Regions from separate parts of the Fructobacillus tropaeoli genome, predicted to be linked through region 4. Evidence: riboswitches for the same ligand, from Rfam matches in the RefSeq annotation. Region 4 holds a riboswitch; each other region holds the start of a gene.
The links. Region 4 has a riboswitch for thiamine pyrophosphate ahead of FT12353_RS02600 (TenA family protein). Riboswitches for the same ligand answer to the same signal wherever they lie in the genome.
Positions count from the first base shown of each region.

Region 1 (4,739 bases), on a different contig from region 4:
CAGCAGTCGCATACAAGTTGCCGATTTCATCAACCCAGGGTACCAGTCCCAATTCCTTGATAATGTTGACACACTGCTTCTGTGCCTGACACCAGGCCTGGTCATAAACCGTTCGCGTATAACCCTGATTTTTCGTGCGACCAATTGCTTGAAAACTCTCCAAGAGGTCAGTAATTTTTTTATCCTGCATTTCTCTGACTCAATCCAAAACCAAGTAATCCCAACAACAGCAAGGCCGCTGCCAAATCAAAACCAACCGCCAAAGACCCCGTCGCATCCGTTAACCAGCCCGTCAGATATGGCGCCGTAATCGAGGCCAACATCCCCAAAAAGTTATAAAGGCCAAATGTTGTGGCAACTCGCCCCTTTGGTGCATGGCGGCGAATGACCTGCAACAATAGTGGGTCAATGGTCATTTTCCCGGTCAACCCATACAAAATCAGTGCCAGAACAATCTGCTTTGAATTTTGACTCAAGCTTCCCAACACCAATGCCAAGGCTGATAACGGTACAAAAAGGTATAGAAACCGCCTGGCATGTGCTGTTTGATCTAATTTTTTTGCCAAAATTAAGGCACTTGGAATGGCAATCAAGGGCACAATCGAAGCAATCAAACCGACAAAACGTTGGTCAATATTTTTCATTCCCAACAAAAAGGTCGGTAACCAAGTTAACATGGCAATTTGGCCATAAATCGAGCAAAACAAAAGCCAATAAGCACCGATTAGCGGCCGCTTAAAGAATGGTCGCCAAATTTTTGGCGCTAATTTTGCTGCTAACGACGAGATGAGTGATTGCTGTTGGCCACCGCGTGCATTCACCGACTTTCCCCCATACCGAATTGACCGGCCCTCTTTAGGTAAGCCATACAGGTACAGGAAACCGACCATCACCGTTGGTAAGGCAATCACTAAAAAAGGAGTTGACCAGTGGTCCTGATTTTGAATCACCAGCGTACTGGCCAGTAAGGTACCCAGAATCTGTCCAACACCCTGCCCGCTATTAATAATGGCCATGCCCAAAGTTGCATGGCGGTCACTAAGGTTTTGATTAATTAATCCATAGGCTGGGCCGTAAAAACTACCCTGCCCTAGGCCTACCAGGGCCCGCACCAGTAGAAAAAGAGTAAAGGTTGGCACGATACCCGAGAAAAAAGTCATTGCCGCAAAGAAGATAAAGCCCAAAGCGACGATAGCCTTCTTCGAATGACCGTCCGCTAGACGTGAAAACGGCAACTGACTAACCGTGTAGGTTAAAAAAAAACAGATGAAATCAGTCCCAATTCAGCATGGTTCAGACCAAAAGATCGTTGAATTTCCGGCATCACTGGATTTAAGATTGTCCGATCGGCATAGATAAAAACCCAACCAAGAAAATTAATCAAGATGATTTTCTGTGCTAATGATAGATGAAGCCCTGCCCGTTTCGGCTGGATCATGGTCGTTCCTTTCCTTTTTAACCAAGGCTCACGCCTGCCAATGGTGATGATGGTGCCGCCTTTTTCGTCAATACTCGTCCTGGTTTGGCCAGGTAGGCCTTGCGACCAGCTTCAATCGCTAAGTGAAAGGCTTCGGCCATCAGAGGAATGTCCCCCGCTGTTGCCATTGCCGTATTGGCCATGATGGCATCGACACCCATTTCCATGGCTTCGGCTGCTTGACTTGGACGGCCGATTCCGGCATCCACAATAATTGGCAGGTCAATCTCGTCAACTAAAATTTGAATCAAATCTTTGTTCGAAAGCCCTTTATTAGTACCAATTGGTGCGCCCAATGGCATGACGGCAGCTGCACCTGCATCGACTAATTGCTTCGCAATATTGAAATCAGGCAAGACATAGGGCATGACGATAAAGCCTTCTTTGGCCAAAACCTCGGTTGTCTTTAACGTTTCATAGTTATCGGGCATCAAATACTGTTTATCAGGAATCACTTCTAATTTGATAAAGTCACTCCCACTCAGTTCACGAGCAATTCGCGCCATCCGGATTGCCTCCTCAGCGTTCGTGCACCCCGAAGTGTTTGGCAAGATGGTTGTCCCCTGTGGAATAAAATTTAAAATATTTTCCTCAGCTACACTCGTTCGGCGAAGAGCCATCGTGATAATTTCCGCTTTGGCATGGTTAACCGCTGAGTCAATCAACTCGTATGAGTACTTACCAGATCCCAAAATAAAGCGTGATTCAAACTGATGGCCACCGATGACCAATGGATCATTTGTCGACATTTTTTACTCCTCTACTGTCTCTTTTTCTAGAATTAAACGTAGGATTTGGTTCGCCTGGTGCCCCGCACAAATCAGGACACGAGCGGCCATCAATCCTTCTGCTCCCTTGGTCTGGCCATCACCACAAAGGTAAACATGGTCACTTTGCCGGACGGTTTGAATTTGATTGGCATCGTGAACACCAGCTAAGCCATTGCCCATCACGATTGGTGTCTCTGGCAAAACTTCTTGCGCCCGTCTTAACAGCATTGCTTTCGCATTTTGATCATCAAAGGCTTCACAGATGATATCAGCACCGGTAAAGAGGTTCAACACATTGCCCTCCGTCACTCGTTCCTGCCAAGTCGTCACCTCCACAAAGGGGTTAAACTCCAAGATGTTTTGCTTCAGGGCCAAGACTTTTGGTAAACCAACCTGGCTTAATTTAAACTGCTGACGGTTCAAGTTACTATGCTCAATTTCATCAAAATCAATCAAGGTCAAATGACCAACCCCGGCCCTGGCCAGCGCAATGGCAATATTTGATCCTAGTCCTCCCGAACCGGCAATCGTCACATGGGCGGCTGCCAACTTCTCCTGACTGTCAGCCACATTGCGATCCTTCATTTTTAGGTAGACGGATTCCACCGCCTGACCATCAATTGCAATCGTTGTCATTTTTTCTAACCCCCACCTACAAAGGCAATAATTTCTACTTTGTCGTTCTCAACCAGCACCGTTTCAGCCAAAGCCGCTTTCGATAAAATTTGACCATTGAGTTCGACAACCACGTTTTCGTGATGACTGTTTTGCTCTTCAAGTAGACTCAAAACCGTTACACCTGCGACGTTGTCCATCTGTTCGCCATTAATTGTCACCATCTTTTTTCTCCCTTCTGGGTCCGACCACCGAAAAATCAGTTTTTCATGCCAGCCACTACCCACTTTTGTTAAAAATTGAACAAAAAAAGCTGTTTCCACGTCAAAAACGCAAAAACAGCTTTCAAAAAAACTATCATCACTATCTTCCTACGCAGACGTTAATCTAATCAGGTTCAATGGGTATAATCTCAGCCAACCGGCACCCCAGATAATTCGTATTCAATTTTCGAAATCAATATAACATGGATTTTTTAGCCTGTCTACTCAAGAAGCAGGACAAAATTCCACTGGATTTACTAGACCAATTCTAATAAAATTTTCATCGTTACTGATTTTTCATTAGCGGCAATCAACAGACTAGGTCAATCCACCGACAAATGTTGGATAACACCCGAAAATAGCAGACAAGCCTTTAATCTCTACAGCTTTTTCCGTATAATTGTCTGTAGTAAAGTAATTGGAGGATAACCCAATGGATGATGTTAACAGCCGTTTAGAACAGGGGCAGCAAGGTAATGGTGGTCCCAAGATTAACCCTGATGAACAGCGCCTTTACCTAGGCACTTTTCGTGAACGAGTAGTCGCGGCCGTTAAAGAATCAAAGGCCGACGATAGCCAAGTTCAAGATGAACTCAAGGCACGGATGGCCAACTGGCCGGATACGACCTTACTGATTGACCAGGATGCTTGTGGTGATGCCTACATCAACTACTTGCAAATGGCCGTCAGCACCAATCACCCCTACACCCTTCTATCCGATTTTGAAAGAACAACACAAACTGATGACCCCTACGCGGTCGTTCTTGCGGCAAAATCAGCCGTAAACCAGGAATCAATTGACCTGTAACCTGACGAAGCCGGTTTCAACCGGCTTCTTTTTTATCAAGACAAAGTCACACTGATAAAGGAGTCTTCATGCTCGGACAAAAACCACTGGCCTACCGGATGCGGCCAACAAAAATTGAAGAAATCGTTGGTCAAGAAGACCTAGTCGGCGAAAATAAAATCATTTGGCGGATGGTGGAAGCCAAGCGTCTTTCCTCGATGATTCTTTACGGTCCACCTGGAACCGGTAAGACTTCGATTGCCTCGGCGATTGCCGGTTCGACAAACTTTGCCTTTCGGGCCTTAAACGCGGCGACCGACTCGCAAAAGGACCTGCAGGTCGTTGCTGAGGAAGCAAAGATGTCAGGGACCGTCGTCCTGCTTTTAGATGAAATTCATCGTCTCAACAAAGTCAAGCAAGACTTTCTCCTCCCCCACCTCGAATCGGGTGCCATCATCTTAATTGGTGCAACGACGGAAAACCCGTACTTAAACGTCACGCCAGCTATCCGTTCCAGAACCCAAATTTTCCAAGTCCACCCTTTAAGTGACCAAGACATCAAAAAGGCCATCAAACGGGCACTAACGGATAAAGAAAACGGTCTTGGCAACTATCAAGTGAACCTAGCCGACGAAGCCCTCACCCACCTTAGCCAGGCAACCAACGGCGATCTTCGCTCCGCCCTAAATTCCTTGGAATTAGCGGTCCTTTCGACCAAGCCGGATGCAGGTGGGGTTATCCAAGTGACCCTGGAGGTCGTTGAAGAAACTAGCCAACGACAGGCACTCGTAGCCGACAAGGATGGCGATGCCCATTACGACATCATC
Region 1 is NZ_BOJU01000003.1:6,916-11,654, forward strand. It holds gene FT12353_RS04085 (Zn-dependent hydrolase) at 1-190, opposite strand, end outside; gene FT12353_RS04090 (MFS transporter) at 180-1,235, opposite strand; gene FT12353_RS08505 (hypothetical protein) at 1,253-1,438, opposite strand; gene FT12353_RS04095 (thiazole synthase) at 1,456-2,226, opposite strand; gene thiF (sulfur carrier protein ThiS adenylyltransferase ThiF) at 2,230-2,883, opposite strand; gene thiS (sulfur carrier protein ThiS) at 2,889-3,086, opposite strand; TPP riboswitch at 3,214-3,303, opposite strand; gene FT12353_RS04110 (YueI family protein) at 3,559-3,933, shown strand; gene FT12353_RS04115 (replication-associated recombination protein A) at 4,002-4,739, shown strand, end outside.
Region 1: another riboswitch for thiamine pyrophosphate. It lies ahead of thiS (sulfur carrier protein ThiS); the one in region 4 lies ahead of FT12353_RS02600 (TenA family protein).

Region 2 (4,739 bases), on a different contig from region 4:
GGAAAAAACGTGAAAACTTGTTTTGGGACCATAGGCCTTCGTCAGACTCCCGGATGCTTGTGGTTGAAAAGCATCCAAAATCGCTGGGTTTGTCAATTCCGTATTTAAGAACCGGCGCAACTCTTTGGCACGAAAGAGGCGCATATAGCGCCGAATTTCTAAGTTAATGGTTTCCTCGCTGTACCCCGTGATAACCGGTAATAGCTTTAATGCCAACTGACGCTCTTTGTATTCTGGGTCCGTCCACTTTTCAGCGGCAGCACTAATTATCGTCACGATTTGTTCGACCGAAAGTTGACTTAAAAAAGCCTGCTGATGGTTTTCCAATGCCTTGATGGTCGCTTTGAATTCCGCCTCCGTCAAATCAGGATACTGTAAGTCATAGCGTTGGTCACCCACCGAAATCGACCAGGTTTCCAATTGATCAAATTGGCTCTCGTTTGGTGCCAAGAACAAGTTAATTTTTGTTGTCTCTATTTCTTCAGCCATTACGACCTCTTTCATGCCTGATTGGCTTGCAGTAGTTGATCAATCGAAATCGAACACCCCTTCGACTCCGCCCCAGCGATTCGACCGAGCAAGGTAAAGCCAGCTTCATCCTGGACTGCTAAATCTTCTGTTAAAATGCCCAAACATGAGTTCCAGTTTGAAAGATCGTAATAAGCCAAAACCCCCTTTTCACCCGGCGTAACTGGTTCCAAGGTATCGGTATCTAAAATTCTGACACGAACCCAAGCCGGTGTTTGCTTACTATAAATTGGCTCCAACCCCTGGTTGAGGCGCCACAGGTTCTGGTCATAGCACTGTGAACTAATTTCCGTCATGCCATACATATTTAAATAATAATCACGGCTGACGCCAAAGGTTCCTTCCAAATCAGCTAGCAGCTGGTCTTCGCTAACTTGACGCGACTGACCCTTGAAACCACCAGTATCAAAAATCCGACTTTTCTCAGCCAGGTGGAAGACTAATTTCTGCTGTTTTAGATAATCCAAAAGATGGACGTAGGAAAAACTAGCCCCTAATAACATCACAGGACGCTGGTCCTCTTCTGCCGCCTTCAAAGCAGCGACCACGCCCTGGTAATCGATACCGTCTTGATTGACGTAAGCTCGACTATGTTGGTCACCAAACTCGGCAATGGCGTGACTAACATAATGAGCCAAAGAAGAATTTGCTAAGTGTTCTTCATCCGAGAAAAGACCGATAATCGTGATTCGATCAACGTCTGGAAGGACGTACTGCTTGAATGGGGCCTTCATCGATTCATTCCAAACAGCAAAAGTTGGATGGTAGCTATGACTACGGTGGTTTTTATCCGTTGTCCCACTCGACATAAAAACGGCCTCGTCCGCCGTAATTGGTGTTGTCGACAGTGTTAACTTCTTGTATCCCTGAATCGGCATGAGTGGAATATCTTGCCACCGATGAACCATTAACGGACTTTTTCGTTGTTGTTGCGCATATTTTTTATAGGGTAAATTATGGTCAAATTGATATTGAAATAAATCGAGGGCCAGCCGGTTAAAATCCTCATCGCTTTCATGATGGCCGTCCATGACTTGGTGCTGATCAATAAAACTCAGAATTTCTTCTTGAATCGCTGCAACTGAATCACTCATGGTTCTTTTCCCTTCCAAAAAATCCTGGTATGACAATTAATAGGATATGCAAAGTCACAACCGACAGGGCACCAACTAAAATACTATTTGAAAAGAGTGACTGATAAATACCTGAAAAGCCCTTTGCATAAGATGGCAAGGCAATGGCCAACAACAAAGACAAACCAATACTCATCCGTGTTGCTTCGCTCTTATCAGCCTTCTGCAGGGTTGCAAAGCCCGTCGTCAACAAAGTCGCCGCTGCCGGCAAAAACATTCCACCAATCACTGGTGCTGGAGTCAAAGCCAGAACTGCCGCAAACTTAGGCACGAACCCTAGTAAAATCAGCAATCCCCCGGCCAATAGAATTGGCTTACGAGAATGAACCCCCGTCAACTTCATCACCCCTAAGTTTTGGGCAAAAGCGGTTGTTGGGAAACCACCAATCAAAGAGGAAAGCATTGAACCACCCGCTTCACCAGCAATGCCACGGCTAATACGCTTTGAGCTTAATTCTTCTTTGGTAACATCGGCGGATGCTTCATAAACACCCAAAGCTTCAACCACCGCCACTAAATAAGCGATGAAGAAGGTCAAGAAAATATCCCAATTAAAACGAAATAGTCCATATGGGAACAACCGTGGTAAGCCAAAGAGCGGTTGGCTTTTGACGCCTGACAGGTCAATCATCCCCAAGCTGGCCGCCAAAAGATTGCCGACTACCAGGGCCAACAAAAAGGAAAACTTACGCCAGTAACCGCGGCCAAACAACGATCCCAAGACAACAATCAAAGTGGTCACCACGGCCACCAGCAAAACATTCGGTGCTGCGAAGCCTTTTGTTCCGGGCGTACCCCCTAATAATTCCGACATTGTAAAACTTGAAAGCGAAACGCCGACCAAAAAAATAATGGTCCCGGTAATCGCAGGTGTCAGCTTCTTGGCTAAGCGATGAACCCAGCCAAATAACGACATCAGCAAAACAATAAAGCCACTGAGAAAGACGGCGCCACCGGCGGCTGGCAAGCCCCCAGTTTTACCAGCGCTAATCATTAAGGCGTCAAAGGCCGCTGAGGGTCCTTGCACAATCGGCAGCCGCGCTAATTTTGAAGCCTGCAAAATCGTCACGAGACCAGATGCCAAAAAAATAGCACTGATCAAGTTCGTCGACAGGGCTAACGAGAGGCCCGCAGCTGAGGCAACAAAAATCGGGTCCAGCCAGACATTGGAAACAAAGATATGTTGAATACTAATCAATAGGATCTGACCGGTGCTTAATGGTACCTCTTCCGGGGAACTTTCTTGCTGCTGATGGTTCTGTTGAATCATTTTTTCTCTCCTAAAATTTAATTCATCAATCCACCCTGAACAGTCTTTACCAGCAAAAGAAAAAGGTTGAATTCATGATGAATTCAACCTCAACCAAAAAGCCCTTAAAAAATGACCCTTGTTAACGATATTAGTTGCATTCCTACGCTGGTATTAACCAGATCAGGTACATAGGGTCTAAGACATTTCTGTCTAATCTCAGCGTGATGCTCCCCTTGCGAATTAATTAATTTTTTTCAGTATAGCATGAAATTTAAAATTAGAACAAATATAATGCACTATTAATCCAAAAAATTCGAATCTAGCCCACTAACGACAAAAGGCAATAGACGAACCAACCAAAAGTAAGCAAAGCCACTCAGCAACACCATTAACTTTAAAGTCACTCACAAAGCCGGTTTAGGTGTTAGCAGGGGTACTTGCTTTTGACTAATCCGTTAAGCCTCTTCGACCGTTAAGCCTCTTCGACCGTTACGTCATCAACGGCAGCACGGATTTCCTCGGCGTATGCCTGTAACTTTGCCGGTGCCTCTTGACCATTGTCAGCCACAATCTGGACACAGGCGGACCCAATAATGACCCCATCGGCCAATTCCGCCATTGTCCGTGCCTGGTCGGCAGTATGGACACCAAAGCCAATGGCCACCGGTACATCCGTGACCGCCTCAATTTGCCCAACAACCTCCGCTAAATTAGAAGCAAAGGACTCGCGAGTACCCGTCACCCCCAAAGAAGAAACCAGATAGATAAAGCCGGTCGCTTCTTTGGCAATCATTGAAATGCGCTCACCAGACGTCACCGTAATCAACGGAATCAAATCCAAGCCGTGCTTGTCAGTAAAGGGAGCCGATTCCCCTCGTTCTTCATAGGGCAAATCGGGGATAATCAGGCCATCAACACCGAATTTTTCACAGTCGGCAGTAAAACGCTCATAGCCGTACTGGAGGACAACGTTTAGATAGACCAAGAAGACCAACGGCACTGCTGTTTGCCGTCGAATTTCCTTTACAGCTGCAAAAATCGATTCAATCGGCAAATCAGGGTCACGCAGCGCCCGTAAATCGGCCGCCTGAATAACGGGACCATCGGCGACTGGGTCGGAAAAAGGAATCCCAATTTCAACCACGTCGGCCCCGCCTTCAGCCAAGGCCACAACATTTTTAACAGTTGTTTCCATGTCTGGATCATTAGCGGTGACAAAGGCAATAAAGTTTTTATGGTTTTTAAAGGTCTGACTAATTTTACTCATGAATTTCAACCCCCCGATACTTGGCAATCGCGGCCACATCCTTGTCGCCTCGGCCAGATAATGTGCAGACAATGACCTGGTCTTTTGGCAATGTTGGCGCTAATTTTTGCACGTAGGCCACGGCATGGCAGCTTTCGATGGCAGCAATAATGCCCTCTTGCTTGGCAATGTACTCAAAGGCAGCCACGGCCTCATCATCGGTGATACCAACATATTGGGCCCGGTGTTCGGCTGCCAAGGCGGCGTGTTCTGGCCCAACTCCTGGATAATCTAACCCAGCCGAAATCGAATAAACCGGATTAATTTGGCCACTGTCATTTTGCAAAAAGAGCGACTTCATGCCGTGAAAGACACCCAACCGGCCCTTTTCAATGGTCGCCGCCGTCAAATCAGTATCAACGCCCTTGCCGGCCGCTTCCACCCCAATCAAGTCCACCTCAGGATGGTCGATATAGTGGGCAAAACTACCAATGGCATTGGAACCACCACCGACACAGGCAATAACCTTATCGGGTAAGCGTCCCAATTGGTCCTGAATTTGTTGCTTGGATTCCTGGCT
Region 2 is NZ_BOJU01000005.1:44,778-49,516, reverse strand. It holds gene FT12353_RS07250 (acyl-CoA reductase) at 1-489, opposite strand, end outside; gene FT12353_RS07245 (LuxE/PaaK family acyltransferase) at 501-1,622, opposite strand; gene FT12353_RS07240 (solute carrier family 23 protein) at 1,615-2,931, opposite strand; TPP riboswitch at 3,054-3,157, opposite strand; gene trpA (tryptophan synthase subunit alpha) at 3,386-4,180, opposite strand; gene trpB (tryptophan synthase subunit beta) at 4,173-4,739, opposite strand, start outside.
Region 2: another riboswitch for thiamine pyrophosphate. It lies ahead of FT12353_RS07240 (solute carrier family 23 protein); the one in region 4 lies ahead of FT12353_RS02600 (TenA family protein).

Region 3 (4,739 bases), on a different contig from region 4:
GGATTTTACTGGAGGTGAAGTCGCCGCCATTCGTCAGCTTTTTTCAAATGAATTAGGCTTAACAGGCACTGATTTAGACCATGCACTAAAAACTTATCAAGAGATCAACCACCATCTCTGGCAACAATATGAATTCAAAGAAATTGCTCGCCAACAAATTTTTGAAGAACGCTTTCAAAAGACCCTCGAAGCTCTTGGAATCGACTATGATGCCGACCGACTTGAGCAAGAATACGCCACATTGCGTGACCATAATTATCGGATGCTCCCCTATGCAACTGAAATTTTGCAACACCTGCAAGATCAATATACGATTATCGCCGGTACGAATGGCCAAGACGCTACTCAACGCCTTCGCCTCAAGGAAACTGGCTTAGACCAGTACTTTGACCAAATTTTCACTTCTGAAATGATTGGTGCTTCTAAACCCGACGCAGCATTCTTCGACCGCATTTTCCAAGATAACCCACAAATGACCAAGGAAAATACGGTGATGATTGGGGACGGCTTAACGTCCGACATCATGGGTGGTCAAAATTATCAACTCGACACGATTTGGATTAATCCTAATCACAAAGAAAGCCCGGCAGAAATCAAGCCAACCCAGGTAGTTGAGGACTTGCCAACATTGGAAGCACTCTTGCAATAATGAAAGCTGCGATTCTATCATCGTCAGCTCAAAAAAAGTCAGACCCGCAAAGGTCTGACTTTTTTTATTTTTGGTACTTACCAATCTTTTGGTCAATCGTTAAGATCTCACCATCAGGCTGATAGGCAACCTTGATATAGGCAGAAACCTTCTTGGCACCCGCTCGGACAGCCACGTGTTGGCACTCTTTGACAATATCCATCAACTGATTATAATCATCGCCTTCAATCGTTGTTTCAAAGGGGCCAACTTCATAACGTAAGCCAGTACTCTGAATATAAGCAATCACCTCATCGACCATCCGACACAATTCTTGGTCATTTTCGGCCGCTGGTAAAACCTGAATCGCTACACTTGCACTCATTTATTTTCTCCTTTTACTACAGTCGCAAAATCAATCGTTTCGTCTGCTAAATTTTGTAAATCAGTCCACTCTTTCTTTGACTGATGGTCGTAGACACCAATCAAATGAAAACCCGCCCTCTTTGCAGTTGAAGCCGCATACAGTGCGTCCTCGTAGACTGAAATCTTGTTCGGTTGCTGGCCAAAATACCGTGCAGCAGCCTGGTAAATTGTAGGTTGCGTTTTATCCTGCCCAACATCTTCACAGGAAAAAACAAAGTCAAAAAATGGCAGCAGTTTCAGACGACGTAGACAGTCTTTGGCCAACACCGAGCTACTAGCGGTTGCCAGAACGATTTTGCGACCAGATTGGTATGCATTTTGTAAGTATGCATACACGCCAACCTTAAGCGGAATATCATTTCGATAGTGTTGGTCCATCAAAGCTCGCATCTCCTGCGCCAAGCTCTCTGCTGTGACCGGTAACGCAAATAACTCTTGTATAAAGACGGCCGAATCCGTCAAAGTCATGGTTTGAATCCGGTCATGCAAGTCTGCTGGCAACTGGTCAATGCCATGTCGGTGAAGCAATTCAGTGGCTAAATTCTCCCAAAAAGGCATGGAATCAACTAATGTGCCATCGAGGTCAAAAATCAGATATTCCTTACCGCTCATCGCTCACTCTCCCCTTTACCAACCCTATTACCAAAACCGCCCTGATTGACCGTGATTATTTAATCCAAGCTCGCTTGCATCCGCTTAAGCAGTCCCGTCTTCTGAAAAATCAGAACCACTGCCAATCCCATTCCAGCACCGACAATGGCAGCTGGTGTGTAATATGGCACAAAGTAATACCACTTGTGGACGTCCAAGCCATAGAAAATCTTCATCAATGGATAAGAAGTCAACGCCCCTAAAATACCCGTTCCAATCACTTCACCAAGGAAAACCAGGTAAAGGTTGTGGGTTTTACGATAAATCAAACCGCCAAGGATGGGGCCAAAAATAGCACCCGTCACGGCTTGAATCGTCCGACCGGACATCATTCGCAAAATACCACAAATCAAGGCACTAGCAAAGCCATACCATGGCCCCACCAAAACGGCGGCTAAGACATCAACGAAGTGTTGGAAAGGTGCCATTGCCGGGAAATAGACAAAACTATTTAAAACATAGGCCAAAGCAGCCAACAAGGCCGTCACTAACATCTTCTTCGTTGATAATTTTTTCTGTGTCTTCATCTGAAAACGCTCCTTTTAAAATCAGTGGGGTAGCGAAAAACAGCGCTCCTTTCCCACTCTTGCGGTTAAACCAGTCAGGCAGACCCTGTCTAGTAGAAAGTTCGGTCGAGACTAATTGGTCTCCTCTCACGCCGGAACACGGCTTCCCATCGCTGTTTTTTCAGGATCAAGGCGCTCCCCTTCATCCCGCCACGGCATCATCACCGTGAATTGTTCACTACCACTCCTTTCTGATTTGAAAGAAAAAAATCGAGCACCCCAAAACGGAGTCCTCGATTACAAAAGTGATACGATTTCCTCCGCCGGCATTATCCGGTTCAGGTGTTCGGGTCAATGGTTTACCATCCTCTCAGTCTGTTACACAAACTCCCCGATCGATTTTATTCAAAATAAAAGGCCGCCCAATTTATTGGTACGGCCAATTGTTGTTCACTGAAACAAACAATTTGGAACCGCTAAAATGGGTGACTGAACAATGAAGGTGACCAACATGATGGCAACCTTCATTGCCCAACGAGAATGATTATACTCATTTTAGCGAAAAAAGACAACTATTCTGTCTGATATTTCAAAATTGTTTGTTTATTTACTAACTTCCACCACAACGTCTGCAAAATCATGGTTAAAGCTAGCTGTCCAGGTTCCTTCCGTTAGATGTGGGGGCAATAGGAAGGTTCCTGAGGAAACTCGTTCCCCCGCATGCAAGGTCTTTCCTTGCGCTGCCAATTTTTTAACTAGCCATTGCAACGATTTAAGTGGATTACCCAAAACTTCGGCTGAACTTCCTTCAGCGACCACTTCGCCATTATGGGCCAAATGGGCCTTCACATCCTCAAATTCAGCAACGGTCAAAGATGTACTTTCTCGTTCTGGTCCATAAACCACAAAACCGCCAACCGCTGCATCTGCCATGACTAAGTACTTGCTCAACGATGGGAACCAGTCCGTAAACCGGGCATCAGGTACTTCCACACCAGCTGCTACAGTCGTTTTACGACGCAAATCTTCCAAAGAATCGGTAACTTGCAAGTCTTCCTTGGCCTTGAAGACCAATTCCACCTCTGCCAATGGGTCCAACAAATCGCTCTTCAACGAAAGATTGGCTGGTGACTGAACAAAATGATTCTGCACCTGAGCCCCATACAATGGTTCGTTTGAGTCGAACATATCTTGCGTTTCTTGGCTAGTCAAACTGACCTTGTAACCCCCAAGTGGCTGATTTTTCAATTCCATCAATTGGTCTTGCACTTGATAGGCAGTTTGATCATCACTGACAACCTTCTCCCATTCCGTCATCTCAAGCGGTTGACGTTCTTGATAAGCATGATAGAGGGCCTGCGCCAATTTGTCCTCTTGCTTTGCTGGTACTACCTTTACCTTGGTCTTCAATTCAGTCATTGTCATAATTAATGCTCCTTTCAGTATACAAACAGCTCACGACGGTACGAAACTTCACGGTGCCCTCCTTTTCTAAAAAATCAGCAGATAAAAAAGCGCCCTTAACCACGAAAAAAATCGTTGTTAAGGGCGCTTACGCACGGTACCACCTTAATTTGTTGAACGGTAAAGTCCAACCTCAAACGTACGGCCAAAAAAGGCGATACGCCGGTTTGATAACGGTACCAACCGAGCAAGACTTACTGATTTCAGTCCGCTAGCTAAAGAATGATCGTCTTTGAGTTTGAAAATGACGCCCTTTCACCAAACAGGCGCTCTCTAATCATTTTCTCACTCAGACAGTTCTTATTATCGCTTGTCTTTTCTATCTGTTGATTCGTAGTTTACAACTTTATGAGCGAATGTCAACCCTTTTATCATTTATTTTTAATTTAAATAAAAAACCAAGGATTTCCCCTCGGTTTCATTTCAAATCAAAAAATACTTTGAATGTTCTGATGACCAGTTGTTAAATCATAGATTTGATTGGCTGATTGTTCAGGATGAGCTAATACTTCTGTGACAAAGGCAGCAACATCTGCTCGCGAAATTTGCAAATCTTCTTTGGGACCAGCAAAGTCCACACTCAATGAAACCCTGCCAGTACCAGCAGTGTCCAAAAGCAGCGTTGGGCGAACAATCGTATAATCCAAACCGGAATTTTGCAAATACAAATCAGCATAGTGCTTCATCATAAAATAATGATAAATACCGGATGCAGACCACCGACTGCGGTCATCTGCTCCAGCAGCTGAAACCATCACATAGTGGGCAACACTAGCTTTTTTGGCAGCAATCATTGTTTTAATGGCGCCGTCCAAATCAACTTCTACCGTTCGTTCGATGCCACCCTTGTCTCCGGCACCTGCCGTGAAAACAATTTGGCCAACTTGATGGTCCATGAAAAATTGGGCCATCGCTTGTTCGTCGCTATCGAGGTCAAAATAAACTCCCTCAACACCGGCTAAATCAGCCACCGTTTGCAATTGATTTTTATTCCGAAAGGCCGCTAAAACTTCCCGCTGATTTTTGGCTAAGTCTTGAACCAAAATTTGGCCAACCTTACCGTG
Region 3 is NZ_BOJU01000001.1:97,089-101,827, forward strand. It holds gene FT12353_RS00450 (YjjG family noncanonical pyrimidine nucleotidase) at 1-649, shown strand, start outside; gene FT12353_RS00455 (thiamine-binding protein) at 714-1,013, opposite strand; gene FT12353_RS00460 (HAD family hydrolase) at 1,010-1,666, opposite strand; gene thiW (energy coupling factor transporter S component ThiW) at 1,726-2,232, opposite strand; TPP riboswitch at 2,510-2,615, opposite strand; gene FT12353_RS00470 (2-keto-4-pentenoate hydratase) at 2,815-3,636, opposite strand; gene FT12353_RS00475 (SDR family oxidoreductase) at 4,104-4,739, opposite strand, start outside.
Region 3: another riboswitch for thiamine pyrophosphate. It lies ahead of thiW (energy coupling factor transporter S component ThiW); the one in region 4 lies ahead of FT12353_RS02600 (TenA family protein).

Region 4 (4,739 bases):
TTTTACGAACAATTGAAAAATATGGTGGCTTTAGGCTTGGCCATATTGCTCTTTTTCCATTTTACTTGGTGGGAATGGGTCTTGCTTTTCCTAGCACTGTTGATCTGGTCCATTTTAAGCTTCTGGATGACGACCTATGAACTCACGGAGAGCGAACTGATTTACCGGTCGGGTGTGTTAGAACGGCAGGTGCGCCACTTGCCTTACCACAAAATTCAAAATATCCACCGAAAGCAATGGTTTTTCCTACAACCATTCCATTTGGAGGAGATTGCCGTTGATTCTGGGGGGAAGGGAGCCAAGCAAAATCAGATTTCCCTCTCCGTTGTACCAACCTGGGTGGCACTTGTTCTTGAGCAAAAGCGACAGGATGAAACGACTAATCTGCCCACCTTGATTGAACGCGCAAAAGTTCAGGCGCAAAATGAAGGACCAGCGACACAGGAACAAGATGAGTTAGTGGACAAGAAAGACCCGCAGGGGCAGTCGTTTGATGTTGAGAATGACCCGAAAACCGCCACTCAAACAAGCTCGTTGCGGTCAAATGATTCTAGCAGGCTTTCTGCTGATTCTTATCGGGCTTCTGTTCTATCCTTGATTACCTATGCCGTGACGACGCCGGAAGTCATCTTTCAATTCTTTATATTTTTGGGTGGGTTCGTTCACTTAGATCAGAAAGGGGTAGTCAGCCATTGGCTTGAGCAGGAATTTACTAATCATGTTCTGGGTCTGGGCGCACTGATGATCGTCTTGCTGGTGGTTCTGTTTGTCTTAATCGTGATTGCTTTTAATGTTTTGCGAACGGTGATTTTGTATTTTGGCTTTGAAGTTCACCATGATGCCGGTCATTTAACGATTGCTCGGGGACTTTTCGAACGACAAACGATGCATCTGTCGATTAACCGGATGCAAACGGTTGAGGTCCGCCAAAATATTTTTCGGCAGGCACTGGGCCTTTCGACGGTCAAGACACGGTTAATTACAGACGAAAATGGCGAAGATAAGGTTTCTAAAAACGTACCGACCTTGATTCCAATGGTAAAATCAGGAGCTGTTGACCACTACTTGTCACAGTGGTTGCCTAATTTTCCAAGCAAGCCAATCAAAAAGACCAGTAGCTCAACCTATCAGATTTTGACAATGATCCGTAACGGCCTTTTTTGGACCTTACCCGTCGCTGCCGTCCTGATCTATGTTTTTCAACGGTTGCCGCTCGTTGTTTTGCTGGTTTTGCTTGTGTTGGCCTTCGTTGTCGGTGCCGGCTGGTATAAGGGGAAGGCGACAACTGCCCAAGTGGTTAACGGCCAGGTTCTCGTTTTAAAAACGGCGAAGAACTACGAAACGATTACGACCTACATTGCCTGGGATAAGATTCAGTCGTTGTCCATTAAGCAGAGTTGGTGGCTAGCTCGTCGTAATCAGCGAGCCCACCTTGCCGTGGTGGTCCGAACTGATACCAGTACGAAGGTTTTGACTGCTCGCTACTTGCCAATGGAGGAGGTCAAAGCCATCTTTGATTGGTACCAATCACTTGGTTAGAACGGTGCATTCGTTGCAGAAATTAGTGAATCAAAAGTGGTTTGAACCGTCATGCTTGCTTGCAGGCGGCAGAGCCACTATTACTTGCACTACAATTAAGTGGTGGAACTGCACTGATTTTTGGGCCAAAGAAAAAAGAGTCGAGGATACAATTATGTATGCTCGGCTCTTTTCAATTTGTGATGCGATGCTTCGACAATCTTAGAAGTGGTGGGTTTTGACGACTGCTTGAGCCTGGTCAATACTTTCTGGCAAAGTGGCATCAAATTGGCTCCAGAGGTCTTGGTCAAATTGATTGACGATGTCTAATGCTTGTTGCAGTTTTTCCTCGCCAGCCTGAGTTAAGGAGAGGGCTTTTGAGCGTGGGTTCTTCTTACCTGGGTAGCGGTCCAAAAGATCTTCACGACTCAGTTTGGTGATAATAGCCGAAGCGGTCATGGCATCAACGTCCGCTGCCTTAGCCACCATAATTTGCGTAATCTCGGTATTTTGTAAACTCAGGCCATGAACGGTGGCCAAAATTTGGAATTGGGGGTGGGTCAAGTCAAGCTCACGAAGACGGTATTTCATTTGGCGGAACCAGTCAGTATATAAGTTGAAAAACTTCTGATTGGTTGAATCCATGTAGCGAGTGAGTGAAGCGGTTTTGACAGGGCTCATGGGGAACCTCCTTGGTATTAGAATTAATCTGTAAGTATACTTATAATATAACTGATTTCATAGCGGGTAGCAAGTACCCACAACGAAGTTTTTTCACACGGATTCTAATTTCCGTGCTATACTGCTTGTGTGATAAATAAAGTTGGGGTGCCCTGAGCTGAGATTATACCCATTGAACCTGATGCCGCTAGCACGGTCGCAGGAAACTTCGAAAAACGGATTGAAATCCTAAAGACATTGCCCATGTTCGGTAACCGTCAACAGGCCAGAAGTCCTCAGCTCAGGCTGAGGGCTTTTTATTTTGTCTAAATGGCGACTGCAACCCCATAGTCTGCCAAAATAAAGTTGATAATTGAGGAGAAAAAATGACGAAGACGCTGCCGTTTTCCGACCGCTTTATGCAAGTGATGGAAGAACACAAGGCTGATTTTTATGCCAATCCCTTTATCCAAGCAATGATTGCTGGGGAAGTTAATCCTGAGGCGCTGCTCTACTACGTGCAACAAGATTACCGTTATTTAGGTCATTATTTGCCACTGTATGAACAGGTTTGCCAGACATTAACCGGACAAACAATCGATGCCGAAGTGGCCGACGATGACCGCGAATATGCCGCGCACAAGATTTTGCTGGACTTGGCTGAAACCGACGACAAGAGCATCCAAGAGGGGAAGTATCCAAATTCAACGGTCACGGATCAGTACGTTAACCACATGACCAAATCAGTCGAAAAGGATCCGTTTATCGGCTTGGTTGCCTTGGCTGCCTGCCCTTACGACTATGCCTACTTAGCTGATTTGTTGATTCGGGATGGCCTCATTAAGCCAGATAATCCATTTATGCCATGGGTGGGCTATTACCGTGGGATTGACAAGGGCTTGACGCGACCAATGTTAGCTTTGGTTAATCAGACGGCCGAGCAAGTGAGCCCTGAGGTGCAAGAGGAAGCCTTGGCTGCCTTTATCCAATCAACAAAGTATGAAAATCAATTCTTCCTGCAGGGAATGGAGGCAACAAAATGATTGATCCAAACCAATATCCGACAGCATTAACCATTGCTGGTTCTGATTCTGGTGGTGGTGCCGGTATGCAAGCTGATATCAAAACCATGCAGGCTTGCAAGACTTATTCGACGGTCGTGGTGGCCGGATTAACCGCACAAAACACACTAGGTGTGCAGGGTGCTTATCCAACTGATTTGGCCGTGATTGACCAACAGTTTGCCTCGGTGATGGCCGACTTTGATGTCCGTGCAGCCAAAACGGGTGCGCTCTTCGACGAAGCGCGCGTCCTTCAGGTAGCGAAAAACATCCGTCACTACCAACAAAAGAGCTTCGTGGTTGACCCCGTAATGGTCGCCAAGGGTGGGGCGACCTTGCTCGACCCAGCCGGCATTGCGGCCTTGAAGAATCACTTGCTGCCATTAGCCACACTGGTGACACCAAACCTCCCCGAAGCCGAACTATTAGCCGATATGAAAATCAGTAACCGCGATGATATGGTTACTGCTGGTCAAAAGATTCAAGCATTGGGCGTTCCAAACGTCATCGTTAAGGGTGGCCATGGTGCAGGCCCAGTGATTTATGATTATGTCTTATTGGAAAACGAAGAAGGCTTCTGGCTAGAAGGACAAAAGGTTGAAACGTCAAGTAAGCACGGGACGGGGGACACCCTCTCGGCTGCGATTACGTCCTTTTTGGCCCAAGGTGATTCTCTGCGAGAAGCAATTGAAAAGGGCCACCGTTATATGAATGCCATTATCGGGCATCCGCTAGTTATCGGTCATGGTCACGGTCCTTTGAATCATGGCCAATGGTCGAATCCAGAAGATTAAGAGGGAAAAGATAATGAATTTTGATCCTGCATCATTAACGGTTTATCTCGTTGTGGGAAGCCAAAACGTCAATGACGATCCAAACGAAGTAATTCGCGTGGTTCAAGAGGCCTGTGATGCCGGCGTAACGGCTGTCCAGTACCGTGAAAAGGACCACTCGAAGTTGAACCAAGCGGAAAAAGTGGCGTTGGGCCAGAAAATCAGGAGTATTACGAAAGCGGCTCATGTGCCTTTGTATGTGGATGATGACCTGCCTTTGGCATTGGCCATTCAGGCGGATGGCCTGCATGTTGGTCAAGGCGATACATCGGTGCGAGCAATCCATGAAGTCGCCCCTGATTTGCTGCTTGGTTTATCCGTCCACGACTTGAAAGAGCTGGCTGCCAGTGAAGCTGATTTGGCAGTGGTTGACTACTTGGGTGTTGGACCGGCCTTTGCAACGACCAGTAAGGAAAAGGTCAAGGAGGCCATTGGGCCAGAAGGTGTCTTGGCGGTTGCGTCAAAGAGTCCGCTGCCAGTTGTGGCCATTGGTGGTATCCATGAGGAGAACTGCCAGGAATTAGCAGAGTTGCCGATTGCGGGTGTTGCCGTCATTTCGGCTATTACCGCTAGCGATGATATTCAACGAAGTGTTCAGAAATTACGAGGAGTAACAAAATGAGTCAAACAATCTTAACTGCCGTTCGCCAGAACCAGCCCATCGTCT
Region 4 is NZ_BOJU01000002.1:100,752-105,490, reverse strand. It holds gene FT12353_RS02610 (PH domain-containing protein) at 1-1,539, shown strand, start outside; gene FT12353_RS02605 (MarR family winged helix-turn-helix transcriptional regulator) at 1,741-2,199, opposite strand; TPP riboswitch at 2,333-2,421, shown strand; gene FT12353_RS02600 (TenA family protein) at 2,565-3,221, shown strand; gene thiD (bifunctional hydroxymethylpyrimidine kinase/phosphomethylpyrimidine kinase) at 3,218-4,033, shown strand; gene thiE (thiamine phosphate synthase) at 4,047-4,694, shown strand; gene thiM (hydroxyethylthiazole kinase) at 4,691-4,739, shown strand, end outside.